DNA from 4 places in the Streptomyces sp. NPDC102259 genome. Region 2 is predicted to be linked to each of the others. Evidence: riboswitches for the same ligand, from Rfam matches in the RefSeq annotation. Region 2 holds a riboswitch; each other region holds the start of a gene.
The links. A riboswitch is a leader RNA that binds a small molecule or an ion and turns the genes downstream of it on or off. The one in region 2 is predicted to bind S-adenosylmethionine.

Region 1 (3,752 bases), on a different contig from region 2:
TTGGCCAGCTGGGTGGAGTACGAGCTGCGCAGGATGTCCGGGTCGGCACGGGTCACGTTGCCCCACACCGCGTCGAAGTCGCCGGACTGGAGGGTGGGGGAGAACTGGGCGATCTGTAGCTGCTTGAGCGCCACCTCGACACCGACGGCCTTGAGCTGCTGCTGGATCAGCTCCAGCGCGGGCTGGTTGGTGGCCGCGTTGGCGAACCACTTGACGGTCAGGCTCAGCTTCTTGCCGTCCTTGACCCGGACGCCGTCGCTGCCCGCCTTCCAGCCGGCCGAGTCCAGCAGGGACTTCGCCTTGGCGGCGTCGAAGGCCAGGTCGGAGCCGAGGTCGGTGTAGTCCGGTGTGGTGTGCGCCAGGATGCTGGTCGCCGGCTCGGTGCCGGTCGGGAAGACGGCGTCGACGATCTGCTGCCGGTCGATGGCGAACAGGACGGCCTGGCGTACCTTGGCGTCCTTGAAGAGCGGCCGGGAGTTGTTGAGCCCCAGGTTGAACGCCACGCCTGGGTTGGCCCGTTGCTGGAGGTTCACCGCGCCGCCCTCGAGCGCCGCCTCGTTGGCCCTGCCGACGCTGCCGATCGCGTCCACCTGGCCGGACTGGAGGCTGCCGGTGCGCACGCCCGCCTCGGGCACCACCTTGAACACCACCTTGTCCAGGTACGCCTCGCCCTGCTTGGTCCACAGCGAGGAACCCCAGGCGTATTCGGCGCGCTTGGTCAGGGTGATCGACTGGTTCTGCACATAGCCGTCCAGCACGAACGGCCCGGATCCGACCACTCCCTTGCTGCACTTCTCCTGCGGGGTCCTGCGCACGCTCGCCGACGACTCGATCCCCAGCGAGTGGGTGGCCGTGGCCTGGAGGAACTGCGCGTTGGGCAGCTTGAACCTGACCCGCACCGTGAGCGCGTCCACTGCGGTGGTGCTCTCCACACCGCTCAGGTATCCCTGGGCGAGAGTGCCGAGGGCGCCCAGCTTCGGCACCGCGTCGAAGTTGTCCTTGACCACCTGCGCGGTCAGCGGCGTCCCGTCGCTGAAGGTGACACCCGATCTCAGGTGGAACGTGAACGTCGTGGTGTCCGAGCTGATGTCCCAGCTCTTCGCGAGCCACGGCACGATCTTGCCGGTCTTGGGGTCCTGGTCGGTCAGCGAGTCCACGACCTGGCGCAGTGAGTAGATGGTGTCGTTGCTGCCCACCTGCTGCGGATCCACGCAGCCGGCGTCGGAACCCACCGCGAAGGTCAGGGTGCCACCGGACTTCGGGCGACCGCCCTCGCCGCTCGAACTGCCGCTGCCGCTCGACGAGCAGGCGGTGAGCAGAAGGCTGCCGGTCACGAGTGCGGCGAGCGCCGCCCACCGGGGGGTACGGGAATCCGGATGCGCTGTCACGGGATGGTTCTCCTACTCCAAGGTCACCGCGCACAGGCCGGTGCGGAATGAGGCCATGGCGATGCGCGGAGGGTGCCGCCCCGCGCGGGGCGGCACTGCTCAGAACTGTTCAGGGGGAGGGGACGCCGACGACGTGTCGAGGCCGAGGGCGATGACGGCGTGACCGCGCTGTGGCGAGGGTCAGCCTGCGAGGTGGGGCGTGATCAGCCCTGACACAGACAGCTGGCGGAACGCCGCAGGTCGATGTGGCGGCGGCGCGAGAATCCGGAGAACAGCGCCGCGGTCGCGATCGAGGCACTCAGGTTGCCGCTGTGCCGCACGCTGGTCCTCCCCGTCTCAGGCCCCTGAACCGGGGCCACGCGCTTGCGGGGTCGGTGATCCCGCCGGGCTTTCACCTGGAGCACCCCACCGCGGAGGAGGGTTGCCGGTCAGCTAGCCAGGGCTTGACGCTGACACTCAATGCCGGGGTCGATCTTACGGAGTACTGACATTATCCGTCAATATCGGTAGGAGAGTTGAACGAGTTGAACGGCTCCGCCGCACCGGCCGTGACGGCGGGTGCGGCGGAGTGTCATCGGCGCCGGCCGTCCGTCCGGTGCGGCGGAGCCGGTGTGGACGGCTACGGCTTGCGGGCGAGGCCGCCGTGCTCGGCGATGACGTCCGGGGCGGGGGAGGTCGCCTCCGGGCGCCACAGGGGGACCGGGACGACCCCGGGCTCCAGGAGCTCCAGGCCGTCGAAGTACGCCGTGATCTCGTCGACGGAGCGCAGGTTGTACGGGACGGCGCCGCTTTCGTTGTAGGCGTCCTGGGCCGCTTCGAAGACCGGGTCGATGCCCCGCGAGCCGTCGTTGATGGAGAGATGGCTGCCGGAGGGCAGGGCCGCCATCAGAGTGGTCACGATGGAGCGGGCCTGGTCGTAGTCGGCGACGTGGCCCAGGATGTTGCTGAGGATGAGCGCGGTGGGACGGCTGAGGTCCAGTGTCTCGGCGGCGCTCGCCAGGATGCGCTCCGGGTCCAGCACGTCGGCGTCGACATAGGAGGTCGCGCCCTCCGCGGTGGAGTAGAGGAGGGCGCGGGCGTGGGCCAGGACCAGCGGGTCGTTGTCCACGTAGACGATCCGGGTCTCCGGGGCGAGACGCTGGGCGACCTCATGGGTGTTCTCGGCCGTCGGCAGGCCGGTGCCGACGTCCAGGAACTGCCGGATGCCCGCCTCGGCGACCAGGTAGGTGATGTTGCGGCGCAGGAACGCGCGGCTGCTGCGGGCGATGGTGACGATGCCGGGGAAGACGGCGGTGTAGGCGTCGCCGGCCTCCTCGTCGACGGGGTAGTTGTCCTTCCCGCCCAGCCAGTAGTTCCAGATACGGGCCGAGTGCGGCACCGAGGTGTCGATCTTCTGAGGTGCCGCTGAACCGGGCGTGGTCACATGGTCGGTCATGAGGGGCGTCCGTCTTTCGGCCGAGGCGTGGGCAGTTCGAGCCACAACTTACGTCCCAACGACCCCGGCACGTACACCCGTTCACATTTTCGGTCGGTTCGAACAGTGTCCGCACAGGGAAATCCCGGTTCACGTCCCCTCGGAGGCCATGACGGACTGAGCGGGCGCGGGCACCCGGCACGTCGGCCGGTCCCGGCGACTCAGCACCCGGCAGGGGTCAGTTCGGCCAGCAGCAGGGTGCGGTCGTCGGCTCCGGCCGCGCCGGAAGGAGCGTGCAGGAGCCGACGGCACAGGGACGGCAGCGCGTCCTGCTCGTCGCCGTCCGCGGGCTCGGCGGCGGCCGCCGCGTCCACGGTGCGCGCGAGGCGGGTGATCTCCTGGTCGATGTCGGCGTCGCGGGACTCGACCAGACCGTCGCTGTAGAGCACCAGCAGGGCCGGATCCGGCACGCTCAGCACGGTCTCCTCGTAGCTGCCCGCCCCGAGCCCCAGGGGCAGGCCCGCCCCGGTCAGCCGGACCGGGGCGGTACGGCCGTCCGGGCCGCGCAGCAACGGGGGAGGGTGGCCCGCCCCCACCAGGGTGCAGGTGCGCCGCCGGGCATCCCACTCGGCGTATATGCAGGTCGCGAAGGAGACGCCGGGGGAGTCCCCGGCGAGTGCGTCGAGCCGGCCGATGAGGTCGGCCGCGGGGATGTCGAGCGCCGCCAGGGTGCGGACGGCGGTGCGCAGCTGGATCATCGCGACGGCGGACTCCGGACCGTGCCCCATGGCGTCCCCGACGATCAGACTGACCCGGTCACCCGGCCGCTTCAGCACGTCGAACCAGTCACCGCCGACGAGGTTGCCCTGCCCGGCCGGCAGACAGCCGTGCGCGGTGCGGCAGCCGCCGAACTCCTGGGCCGTGCCGGGCGGCAGACTGTTGCGGATCGC
Region 2 (3,752 bases):
ACGGTGTCGAGCGCAAGGTGAAGAGCAAGGAGAAGCTCCGCGCCAAGATCAGCGGAGCGTACTTCGGCGAGGATCAGCAGATTCCGAAGCCCACCGTGGAGGAATACAAGGAGATCACGAGCGGCCACGGCCACCACTGATCGCTGAGGCGTCGCCACGCCGCAGGAATGGGCCCCGTCCGGTCTTCGGACGGGGCCCTTTGCCGTGCCCACGGGCTGGATAGGGTGGGGTGGCACCTTGTGACGAGGCGCACCACGGCATACGACGACACACGCAGGAGCGGCTATGAGCGCTGTGACCCCCGCTGGAGGCGACACCGCGGCGGGCCGTTCCTGGCCCGAGGTGCTGAACGGTCTGCTGTACGGCCGTGACCAGGACGCCGACGCCACGTTCTGGGCGCTGGACCGGATCATGCGCGGCGAGGCGACCGACGCGCAGATCGCCGGGTTCGTGGTGGCGCTGCGGGCCAAGGGCGAGACCGTCGCGGAGATCAACGGGCTCGTCCGGGCGATGTACGAGCACGCCAACCTGATCGAGGTGCCCGGCCCGACCGTCGACATCGTCGGCACGGGCGGCGACGGCGCGAAGACGGTCAACATCTCCACGATGTCGGCGATCGTCGTGGCCGGTTCGGGTGCCACGGTCGTCAAGCACGGCAACCGGGCCGCGTCCTCCGCGTCCGGCGCCTCGGACGTCCTGGAGAAGCTCGGCGTCAACCTGGAACTGACCCCGCGGCGGGTGGCGGAGGTGGCCCAGGAGGCCGGGATCACCTTCTGCTTCGCGATCAAGTTCCACCCGGCGCTGCGTCATGTGGGCGCGGCGCGCGGCCAGTTGGGCATCCGCACGGTGTTCAACGTGCTCGGCCCGCTGACCAACCCGGCCAGGGTGCGGGCGCAGGCGGTCGGGGTCGCCGACCCGCGCATGGCGCCGGTGGTCGCGGGCGTCTTCGCCGAGCGCGGCAACTCGTCCCTGGTCTTCCGGGGGGACGACGGCCTCGACGAGCTGACCACGACGGCCACCTCCCATGTGTGGGTGGTCCGCGACGGCAAGGTCGCCGAGGAGACGTTCGACCCGCGTGACGTCGGGCTGGAGCTGGTCCCGGTCGAGGCCCTGCGGGGAGGGGACCCGTCGTACAACGCGGAGGTCGCCCGCCGCCTCCTGGAGGGCGAGACGGGCCCCGTGCGGGAAGCCGTGCTGCTGAACTCGGCGGCTGCGCTCGTGGCGCTCGAGCCGGGCGCCGGGACCCTCGCGGAGCAGCTGCGGGCCGGGATGGACAGGGCGGCGGAGTCGATCGACTCGGGCGCGGCCAAGCGGGCCCTGGAGCGCTGGGTGGCCGCCAGCAACGCCTAGGCGCTCCGCCGGCGGTGCCGCGAGGGCCCTCGGTCGTCCGCGGCGCCGTCGTGGCCGCTCGCGCCCACGCGGCGGAGCCGCACATGAGCCCCGCGCCCCTTCGGGGCTCCGCCCCGGGCCGTCCCGCGATCCGGACACGGGTTGCGGGGCGGCGATCACCTCACGTACGTTCCTGTATCAGGTCATGAGTGACAGTCATGAGGCCCCGGCCGACTGTCCGGCAACCCTCCGTCCGTGGCGGGGTGCCCCGGGTGAAGACCAGGCCGTAGGCAGCGAGGTCTACGGCAAGCGCGGACCCCTCGCACTCTTCTGAGTGAGCACCGCCAGGGGTCCTGGTCGTTCGAGGGAGTCTTCCGTGAGCAAGCGAATGCGATAGGGCGTAGAGCCCCGCCTCCGCATACCCCTTTCACCTTCCTCCGTGCTCGAGCCATGTCCGCTCGCACGGTGGTTCCCCCTTGCCTCTCACGGGAGTTCGCCATGTCTGTCTCCACCGCTGCCGCCGCCCGTACCGTTTGTGCGCAGCTGCCCGTTCTGGGACGGGATATCACGGTCCCGCTCGTGACGGGCGGCGAGGTCACCTACGCGGCGCTCGACTACGCGGCCAGCGCCCCCGCCCTCCAGCGCGTCTGGGACGACGTGGCGGCCTACGCCCCGTACTACGGCAGCGTCCACCGCGGCGCCGGCTACCTCTCGCAGCTGTCCACGGACCTCTTCGAGAACGCCCGCAGGACGGTGACCGAGTTCCTGGACTGCCGTCCCGACGACCAGCTCGTCTTCACCCGCTCGACGACGGACTCCCTGAACCTGCTGGCCCGGGCCCTCCCCGCCGACTGCCAGGTCTTCGTCTTCGAGACCGAGCACCATGCCTCGCTGCTGCCCTGGAAGGACGCCCGGGTCACCTACCTCAACGCCCCGCGCACTCCGCGCCAGGCCGTCGAGACGCTGGAGCGGGCCCTCGCCGAGCGTGACCCCCACGGCCCGGCCCTGGTCTGCGTCACCGGCGCCTCGAACGTCACCGGCGAGCTGTGGCCGGTACGCGAGCTGGCGACCGCCGCGCACGAGCACGGCGCCCGGATCGTCCTGGACGCGGCCCAGCTGGCCCCGCACCACCCGGTCTCCGTGCGGGAGCTCGACGTCGACTGGGTGGCCTTCTCCGGGCACAAGCTGTACGCGCCCTTCGGCTCCGGTGTGCTGGCCGGTCGCGCCGACTGGCTGGTGGCGGCCGACCCGTACCTCGCGGGCGGCGGCGCCAGCCGCAAGGTCACGCGGCGCGAGGACGGGGGAGTGGACGTGGAGTGGCACGAGAGCGCGGCCCGCCACGAGGCCGGCTCCCCGAACGTGATCGGCGCCTACTCCATCGCCTCGGCGTGCAAGGCCCTCACCGAGGCGGGCTTCGACAGCCTGGTCGCCCGGGAGGAGTACCTGATCGCGAAGGTGCGGGCCGGTCTGGCCGAGGTCCCGCAGGTGAGGGTGCTCTCCCTGTTCGGCGACGACGCCCCGCGGGTCGGCGTGATCTCCTTCGTCGTCGAGGGCTGGAACAGCTCCCACTTCGCCGCCGCCCTCTCCGCCGAGTACGGCATCGGCGTCCGCGACGGCCTTTTCTGCGCCCACCCCCTGGTCCGCACCCTGCTGGGCAGTGACCCCCAGACCCAGGGCGAGTGCGGCGCGCCCGAGGCGGCTCCCGGCGAGAAGTCCCTCAACGCGATCCGGGTGAGCTTCGGCGCGGGAACCCCGGACGAGCACGTGGAGCGCTTCGTGAACGCGGTGCGCGAGCTGGTCAGCGAGGGCGCGCAGTGGCAGTACCGGACGGAGGGCGGCCGCTGCGTGCCCGCCGTGTGAGCGACGGTCCGCCGGAGGCGGTGTTCAGCGGGTCAGGAGTCCAGCCCGATCGCGAACGCCGCCTCCAGGTCGTGCTGCGAGTAGGTGCGGAAGGCGACGTGCGTGTCCGTGCCCTCCACCCCGGGGATCTTGCTGATGCTGCCCGGGATGACCTCCGCCAGGTCCTCGTGCTCCTTGACCCGCACCATGGCGATCAGGTCGTACGTCCCGGTGACGGAGAAGACCTCGCTGACGGAGTCCAGCGAAGCGATCCGTTCCGCGATCTCGGGAATCCGGTCCACGCTGGTCTTGATGAGGACGATCGCGGTGATCACGGCTGGTTCTCTCCCTCGGGAGCCGGAGCTGGGGCGGGCTTCACTCTAGCCGCCCGCCCGAATCCCGCCGCCGCCCTTCCGGGGCCGCCCTTCGGGCCTCGCCCGATTCCGAAACGGGCCCACGCGTAGAGGAGCCCCAGGCCGAAGCCCACCAGGTGCGCCAGATAGGCCACCCCCGGCCCCTGGGCGGCCTGCCCCGCCGCCACCCACTGCAGGGCCGCCCAGAAGGGCAGCACGACCCACGCGGGG
Region 3 (3,752 bases), on a different contig from region 2:
CGGCGCCGTTGGACGCCCGGCCGATGGTCACGCTGTCGGCGGCGCTGCCGGTCGTGGTGGCGGCCTCGCTGTCACCACCGCAGGCGGCGAGCCCGGTGGCGAGGGTGGCGACCGCGGTCGCCGCGGTGATGCCGCGAATCAGGCTGCGTCGGGTGAAGTGGGCAGACATGGGCGTCCTTTGTGACTGGTGTGATGGTGTCGTGGGGGGAAGTCGTGGGGCGAAGGCGCGGGGCGCGGTGTCAGAGCACCTTGCTGAGGAAGTCCCGCGTCCGTTCGTGCCGCGGTTTGTCGAGGACCTCGCTGGGCGGGCCCTGCTCGACGATCTTCCCTTCGTCGATGAAGACGACCCGGTCGGCGACCTCGCGGGCGAAACCGACCTCGTGGGTGACGATGACGAGCGTGGTGCCGCTGGTCGCCAGGTCCTTGATGACCGCGAGGACCTCGCCGACGAGCTCGGGGTCGAGGGCGGAGGTGGGCTCGTCGAAGAGGATGACGCCGGGGCGCAGCGCGAGGGCGCGGGCGATGGCGACGCGCTGCTGCTGGCCGCCGGACAGCTGCCGGGGGTAGGCGGCGGCCTTGTCGGCGAGGCCCACCCGGTCCAGGAGTTCGCGGGCCAGTTCCAGGGCGGCGGACTTGGCGAGCCTCCCGGTGGCGACCGGTGCGGCGGCGACGTTGTCCAGCACGGTCAGGTGCGGGAAGAGGTTGAAGTTCTGGAAGACGAAGCCGATCCGGCCGCGCTGGGTCAGGATGGCCCGTTCGCTCAGCTCGCGCAGCCGCTCGCCGTGCCGGCGCACGCCGATCAGCTCGCCGTTGATGCTGACGTAGCCGATCTCGGGCTTCTCCAGGTGGTTGATGACCCGCAGCAGGGTGGACTTGCCGGAGCCGGACGGGCCGAGGATCACGGTGACCTCGCCGGGCCGCACGGTCAGGCTCACCCCGTCCAACACCCGGTGGGCGCCGTACCACTTGTGCACGTCGTGCACCTCGACGGCGGCGGGCACGATCCCGGTGGCGTCGGCGCTCTGCACGGTCTCGGTGCTCATACGGCGGCCTCCTGGCGGATGCGGCCCCGCAGGTCGGTGAGACCGGTCCGCAGTTTCTGCAACGGCGTCGGCGGCAGGGAACGCGTGGCGCCCCGGGCGTAGTACCGCTCGACGTAGAACTGGACGACGGAGACGAGGCTGGTCAGGATCAGGTACCAGACGGTGACGACCAGCAGCAGCGGCACGATGTCGCCGGGGTAGGTGGCCCCCATGGTCTGCGCGGTGCCGAACAGGTCGAGCAGCGAGACGTAGAAGACCAGCGAGGTGGACTTGACCAGGCCGATCAGCTGGTTGACGTAGTTCGGCGTGATCGACCGCAGGGCCTGCGGGAAGACGATCTTCCAGAACTGGTAGCGCTTGGGCAGGCCGAGCGCGGCGGCCGCCTCGTGCTGGCCCTGGTCGACGGAGAGGATGCCGCCGCGGACCACTTCGGCGGCGTAGGCCGCCTCGTTGAGGCTGAGGCCGATGACGGCGATCACCATGTCGGTGGCCAGCCGGGACTCGTCGAAGCGGAAGAACGCCGGACCGAAGGGAACCCCCACGCTCAGGGTCTGGTACAGGGCGCTGAAGTTGTAGAGGAAGAGCAGCACCACGATCAGCGGGATGGAGCGCAGCGCCCATACGTAGGTCCAGCTCACCGCGCGCAGCACCGGGCTCTTCGAGAGCCGGGCGAGGGCGAGCAGGATGCCGCCGAGGAGGCCCAGCACCGCGCTGTAGGCGGCCACTTCCAGGGTGATCAGCAGTCCGTCGAGGATCACCGGCCGCAGGAACCAGTAGCCGAAGCGGTCCCACTGGTAGAAGGGGTTGGAGATCAGTCCGTGCGTGAACTGCGCCACCAGGACCAGGGCCACGGCGGTGGCGATCCAGCGGCCGGGCTTGCGCAGCGGCTGGACGCGCTGGGCGGTCGGCTTCGCTGACGGGACGTCGATGGCGGGCGCGGCCTCGGCGAGGGTCACGGCGCCTGGGGGTTCACTCATAAGGGGCTCCGGCGGGAGTCGGACACCCCGGGTCACGGCGGACGTGCGTGGCCTGACGCGCCGGGGCGGGGCGGCGGGAACCGCTCGGCGGGCGCGAACAGGGCATGGCTCACGGATGCGTACGGGAGACCGGGGTGGGGCGGACAACGGCACACCGCTCGGGCGGTGTTCGTCAGGAACGCGGAGGCGGGGCTGAGGTGCGAGGGGTTCGTTCAGCCCCGACAGCGGGCACGGCCCGGTGCGGTACACAGTGCGCTGTTCACACGCAGGAGGTCGACGGCGCGGTTGGCGACGAGGATGTCGAGGTACGGCCGTACGCAGCCCCGGGGGCGACGCGGCGCCGTCCGATGAGCTGCGTACATGTCCGTCACCGTCACTGTTCCGGCCCCTGAGGGGCCCTCGCGCTTACCGATACGTCATTACCGAAACGTCGGTCCGGTCGTCACCTGGGGCACCCCACCGCGGAGCGAGGGTTGCCGGTCAGCGAGCCAGGGCTTGTCGCTGACGCTCATGACCGTTCTGGGCCGTAAGTAAGACAGTTGCCCGAACGTATGTCAACGGCGGTCCAGTGGATGGACCGGGTCACGGCTGGTTGACCTGCGGTCGGACCGCCGATCCGTCTGCCGCGTGGGTCTCCCAGTCCAGGATCTGGACGGCGGCGCCGGCGGCCTCCAGGCCCTGGCAACGGGCGTGGTGACGGCGGGCGATGGCGTCCAGGTCGAGGTGGGCGCCGAAGGCCGGGTGGGCGGCCAGACGGCGGGCGTAGGCCCACAGGGCGGGATGGTCGGCGATGCGGTGCACGGCGGCCGCGTCGAGGTGGTAGCGGTGCACGGTGTCGAGTTGGACCAGGGCGACCCACAACTCGACGTCGGAGGCGGTGATCTGATCACTGATCAGGAACTCGTGGGCGCCGAGTCCGCGCTCCAGCACCCCGAGCGTGGCGAGCAGCGTGTCGAGGGCGGCGGCCCGCTCCGCCTCTTCGGCGTCGGCCGCTCCGGCGCGCTGGGCCGCCTCCTCGATGCCCTGGGCGCACATCCGCTCGACGGCCTCGATCTGCGACTCCGCGCCGCACGGATACAGGGTGGGCCGGCCGCCGCCGAACCGCCGGGCCAGGTCGCGGGCGATGTCGGGGCCGTGGCTGCTGACGATGCGCCCCGACCAGTCGTCGCTGAGCACCGGCGCGAGGGCGGGTCCGGTGTACCGGTGCGCGCTGGCGTCGTACAGCGGACGCAGCGCGGAGTGGCCTCCGTCGGGGCAGTCCGCGACGGCGGGCAGGAAGGTGACCGGGCAGGCCTTTTCCAGGCCGAGGAGGCTGTGGGTGACGGCGATGCGTAGACAGTCGGGGTCGGCCGCCGCCAGGTGGAGGCGGTAGCGGCGCGGCACCGCGTAGTGGCCGCTGCGGGCGTCCCGGCCGATCCGGCCCCGGAAGGCGGCGGCGGGTCGGGCGGACAGGTGGGCGGCCAGTGGTGTGACGGACATGACTCTCCCCAGGGGCGGGACGCACGAGGGACGTGCGCGCGGCGGATGCGACGTCGAAGAGGGAGGTGCGGACCTCGTCCGCTCGTGCCGGGTGCGGCCGCGTCCAGGGGACGCCGCCGGTGCGGTTCGGCGCGGGGACGGGTCCGGCTCAGTCCTGGAACCTGATGGCGCTGCAGACGCGCTTCAGGTCGATGTGACGGCGGGAGGTGAGAAGGGGCGACGACCGGGCCGTGCGGCTCGCGCGGCCGGTGAT
Region 4 (3,752 bases), on a different contig from region 2:
AAAGAGGCGCACACATTGGCTGCTTCTTGTCGGGCGCGGGGCAGAAATCAAAGGCTCCGGATCCGGTGATCCGGACCGGCTTCCCCAACTGTACCGCGCTCAACCACACTGAATTGCCCCCTCCGCTTCTATCGCGGAGAGGGCAATTCGATGAACGCTCGGTAATCGATGTTACCGACGGTTACTACCAGTGGGTACTGACCGTCGGTCAGCCGCCGGCCACGGCCGGGATGATGGAGACGCCGGCGCCGTCCGGGGTGGCCGTCTCCAGACCCTGCTCGAAGCGGACGTCGTCGTCGTTCACGTACACGTTGACGAACCGGCGCAGCTTGCCCTGGTCGTCCAGGACCCGGGCGGCGATACCGGTGTGGTTCTTCTCCAGGTCGGCGATGACCTCACCGAGGGTCGCCCCCTCGGCCTTCACCTCGGCCTGCCCGCCCGTGTAGGTGCGCAGGATGGTGGGGATGCGGACGTTGACGCTCATGTCTGGTGATCTCCGGTCGGGTAGACGGCCTCAGGGGCGCGGGGCCGTGCGGATCGTGCGGCTGCCGCCGCGTGGGCGCGACCGGCCCACACCGGCCCGCAGCACACATACGGTCTTACAGCGGAGCGCCCCGCTCATGACGCGAGGCCGGCCTCGCGGAAGGAGTCGAGGTTCGGACGGATGGTCGCGGTCAGCCCGGTGCCGGCCACCGCGTCCAGGGTCTTCAGTCCGTCACCCGTATTGAGGACGACGGTCGTCCCGGTCGGGTCGAGAAGACCGTTCTCGATCAGCTTGCGCGTCACACCCACCGTCACCCCACCGGCGGTCTCCGCGAAGATCCCCTCGGTCCGCGCCAGCAGCTTGATCGCGTCGACGATCTGCTCGTCGTTCACGTCCTCCACCGCGCCACCGGTGCGCCGCGCGATGTCGAGGACGTACGGACCGTCAGCCGGGTTGCCGATGGCCAGCGACTTGGCGATGGTGTTCGGCTTCTGGGGGCGGACCACGTCGTGCCCGGCCTTGTAGGCGACGGACACCGGGGAGCAGCCCTCGGCCTGCGCGCCGAAGATCTTGTACGGCCTGTCCTCGACCAGCCCGAGCTTGATCAGCTCCTGGAGGCCCTTGTCGATCTTCGTCAGCTGCGAGCCGGAGGCGATCGGCACGACCAGCTGGTCCGGCAGCCGCCAGCCGAGCTGCTCGCAGATCTCGTACGCCAGCGTCTTGGAACCCTCGGCGTAGTACGGCCGCAGGTTGACGTTGACGAAGCCCCAGCCCTCGCCCGCCGAGTCGCCGATGAGCTCGGAGCAGAAGCGGTTGACGTCGTCGTAGTTGCCCTCGATGCCGACGAGTTCGCCGCCGTAGATCGCGGCCATGACGACCTTGCCCTGCTCCAGGTCGTGCGGGATGAACACACAGGACCGGAAGCCCGCCCGGGCGGCGGCGGCGCCGACGGCACCGGCCAGGTTGCCCGTGGAGGAGCAGGAGAGCGTGGTGAAGCCGAACGCGCGGGCGGCCTCGATGGCCTGGGCGACGACGCGGTCCTTGAAGGAGTGCGTCGGGTTGCCGGAGTCGTCCTTGACGAAGAGCTTGCCGGCGTCGACGCCCAGCTCGCGGGCGAGGTTGTCGGCCTGGACGAGCTTGGTCCAACCGGGGTTGATGTTGGGCTTGTCGGCCACGTCCGCCGGGACGGGCAGCAGCGGCGCGTAGCGCCAGATGTTCGCGGGTCCCGCCTCGATGCGCTTGCGGAGCTCCTCCGTGTCGTAGGAGGAGAAGTCATACGCGATCTCGAGCGGGCCGAAACACTCTTCGCAGGCGAAGACCGGGCCGAGGGGCACGCGGTGACCGCACTCGCGGCAGTTCAACGCCGCGGCCGGACCGAGGTCGACGGCAGAGGACGTCGTAGAGTCGGTGGTGCTTGCAACAGTCGTGCTTGCAACAGTCTGCGCAGCCATGTGAGGCGAGGCCCTTCCTCATCTTCCTCACGACGCATTTCGCCGTGAGACGGATTTGGCACCTTCCCGAGCCGGGAGCCTCGCGGAGCGATCACCGCATGGAGCGGTGAGCGTCACGAGACCGGCTGGAGGGTTGCCGGGGCTTCATCGGGCCGTATCCCTCTGCCCCTCTGGATGAGCGGTATGAAGTTGTGGACGGGGGCGACCTCGGACATGCGATGGTCATCCGCGTTGTTCAAGACTGTAACCGAAGGCCAGGACAGTTGAGATAGTCGTCCGAACCGCGAGATGGATCACACGGTCACCTCCTGTGCACCCGGTGTGATCACGACAGTGAGGAGCCGCAGACTGTGCTTCAAGAAACTGAGCGCTGGCTGGCCACCCGCTCCTGGGCCGTGACCGATCGTCCGCTCCACAGGATCATGGCCGCGAAACGCGCCACGAACCAGTCGGTGTCCGTCGTCCTTCCCGCGCTGAACGAGGAGGAGACGGTCGGCGACATCGTCGCGATCATCCGTCACGACCTCATGCACCAGGTCCCGCTCGTCGACGAGATCGTGGTCGTCGACTCGGGATCGACCGACCGTACGTCCGAGGTGGCCGCGGCGGCCGGCGCGCGGGTCGTCCACCGGGACGACATCCTGCCGCGCATACCGGCCGTGCCCGGCAAGGGCGAGGTCCTGTGGCGCTCCCTGCTGGTCACCACCGGGGACATCGTCTGCTTCATCGACGCCGATCTGAGGGAGTTCTCCTCCGACTTCGTCTCGGGGATCGTCGGCCCGCTGCTCACCGACCCCGGGGTGGACCTGGTCAAGGGCATGTACGACCGTCCGCTGGGCGGCGCGGCCGGCCAGGGCGGGAGGGTCACCGAGCTCATGGCCCGCCCGCTGCTCAACATGCACTGGCCGCAGCTGGCCGGGTTCGTGCAGCCGCTCGGCGGGGAGTACGCGGCCCGCCGCAGTCTGCTGGAGCAGCTGCCGTTCCCCGTCGGCTACGGCGTGGAACTGGGCATGCTGGTCGACGCCCTGCACCTGGTGGGCCTCGACGCCCTGGCCCAGGTCGACATCGGCGTGCGCAAGCACCGTCACCAGGACGGCCAGGCGCTGGGCCGGATGGCGGCGGCCATCTACCGCACCGCCCAGCTCCGGCTGGCCCGCGGGCATCTGATCCGCCCGTCCCTCACCCAGTTCGAACGGAGCACGGACGGCTTCGAGCCGCGCACCTACTCCGTGGACACCGAGGAAAGGCCGCCGATGGCGGAGATCGCGGAGTACGCGACCCGCAAGGTCGCGTGACCGCAGGACGGGCCGTATACGGCATGCCGCCGACAGCGGCGACACGGCCGGACACGGCCCGTCCACACAGCGCGACCGTACGTTTGAGCGTTTCCCGACCGGGCTAGGTTGGGCGTATGGCTTCCACGCACGACACTGCCGCTCCGGCCGCCGAGGTGCTGGTCGCGTCCAACCGCGGCCCCGTCTCCTACGAGGTGCGCGAGGACGGCTCGCTGCACGCGAAACGCGGCGGCGGCGGGCTGGTCTCCGGCCTGTCGGCCATCGGGCCCGACGCGGGCGCCCTGTGGGTGTGCTCGGCGCTCACCGACGGCGACCGGGAGGCGGTCCGGCGCGGGGTCGGCGAGGAGGGCGTGCGCATGCTGGCCGTCCCGGCCGACGTGCACGCGGACGCCTACAACGGCATCGCGAACTCGGTCCTCTGGTTCATCCACCACCTGCTCTACCAGACGCCGCTGGAGCCCGCCTTCGACGCGGAGTTCCGCCGCCAGTGGGCGTCGTACGAGACGTACAACCGGGCGTTCG

Region 1: another riboswitch for S-adenosylmethionine. It lies ahead of ACIRPU_RS33060 (putative leader peptide); the one in region 2 lies ahead of ACIRPU_RS32095 (aminotransferase class V-fold PLP-dependent enzyme).
Region 3: another riboswitch for S-adenosylmethionine. It lies ahead of ACIRPU_RS19155 (amino acid ABC transporter permease); the one in region 2 lies ahead of ACIRPU_RS32095 (aminotransferase class V-fold PLP-dependent enzyme).
Region 4: another riboswitch for S-adenosylmethionine. It lies ahead of thrC (threonine synthase); the one in region 2 lies ahead of ACIRPU_RS32095 (aminotransferase class V-fold PLP-dependent enzyme).

Annotation. Positions count from the first base shown of each region.
Region 1 is NZ_JBIWMA010000019.1:35,468-39,219, reverse strand. It holds gene ACIRPU_RS33065 (ABC transporter substrate-binding protein) at 1-1,388, opposite strand, end outside; gene ACIRPU_RS33060 (putative leader peptide) at 1,592-1,708, opposite strand; SAM riboswitch class IV at 1,743-1,852, opposite strand; gene ACIRPU_RS33055 (SAM-dependent methyltransferase) at 2,008-2,823, opposite strand; gene ACIRPU_RS33050 (PP2C family protein-serine/threonine phosphatase) at 3,024-3,752, opposite strand, start outside.
Region 2 is NZ_JBIWMA010000018.1:7,541-11,292, forward strand. It holds gene ACIRPU_RS32085 (cytochrome bc complex cytochrome b subunit) at 1-140, shown strand, start outside; gene trpD (anthranilate phosphoribosyltransferase) at 286-1,350, shown strand; SAM riboswitch class IV at 1,531-1,647, shown strand; gene ACIRPU_RS32095 (aminotransferase class V-fold PLP-dependent enzyme) at 1,828-3,189, shown strand; gene ACIRPU_RS32100 (Lrp/AsnC family transcriptional regulator) at 3,222-3,503, opposite strand; gene ACIRPU_RS32105 (rhomboid family intramembrane serine protease) at 3,500-3,752, opposite strand, start outside.
Region 3 is NZ_JBIWMA010000007.1:212,603-216,354, forward strand. It holds gene ACIRPU_RS19145 (ABC transporter substrate-binding protein) at 1-169, opposite strand, end outside; gene ACIRPU_RS19150 (amino acid ABC transporter ATP-binding protein) at 240-1,043, opposite strand; gene ACIRPU_RS19155 (amino acid ABC transporter permease) at 1,040-2,020, opposite strand; SAM riboswitch class IV at 2,417-2,536, opposite strand; gene ACIRPU_RS19160 (glutathione S-transferase C-terminal domain-containing protein) at 2,603-3,499, opposite strand.
Region 4 is NZ_JBIWMA010000008.1:200,518-204,269, forward strand. It holds gene ACIRPU_RS20690 (ubiquitin-like small modifier protein 1) at 209-484, opposite strand; gene thrC (threonine synthase) at 619-1,935, opposite strand; SAM riboswitch class I at 1,951-2,116, opposite strand; gene ACIRPU_RS20700 (glucosyl-3-phosphoglycerate synthase) at 2,286-3,230, shown strand; gene ACIRPU_RS20705 (trehalose-6-phosphate synthase) at 3,347-3,752, shown strand, end outside.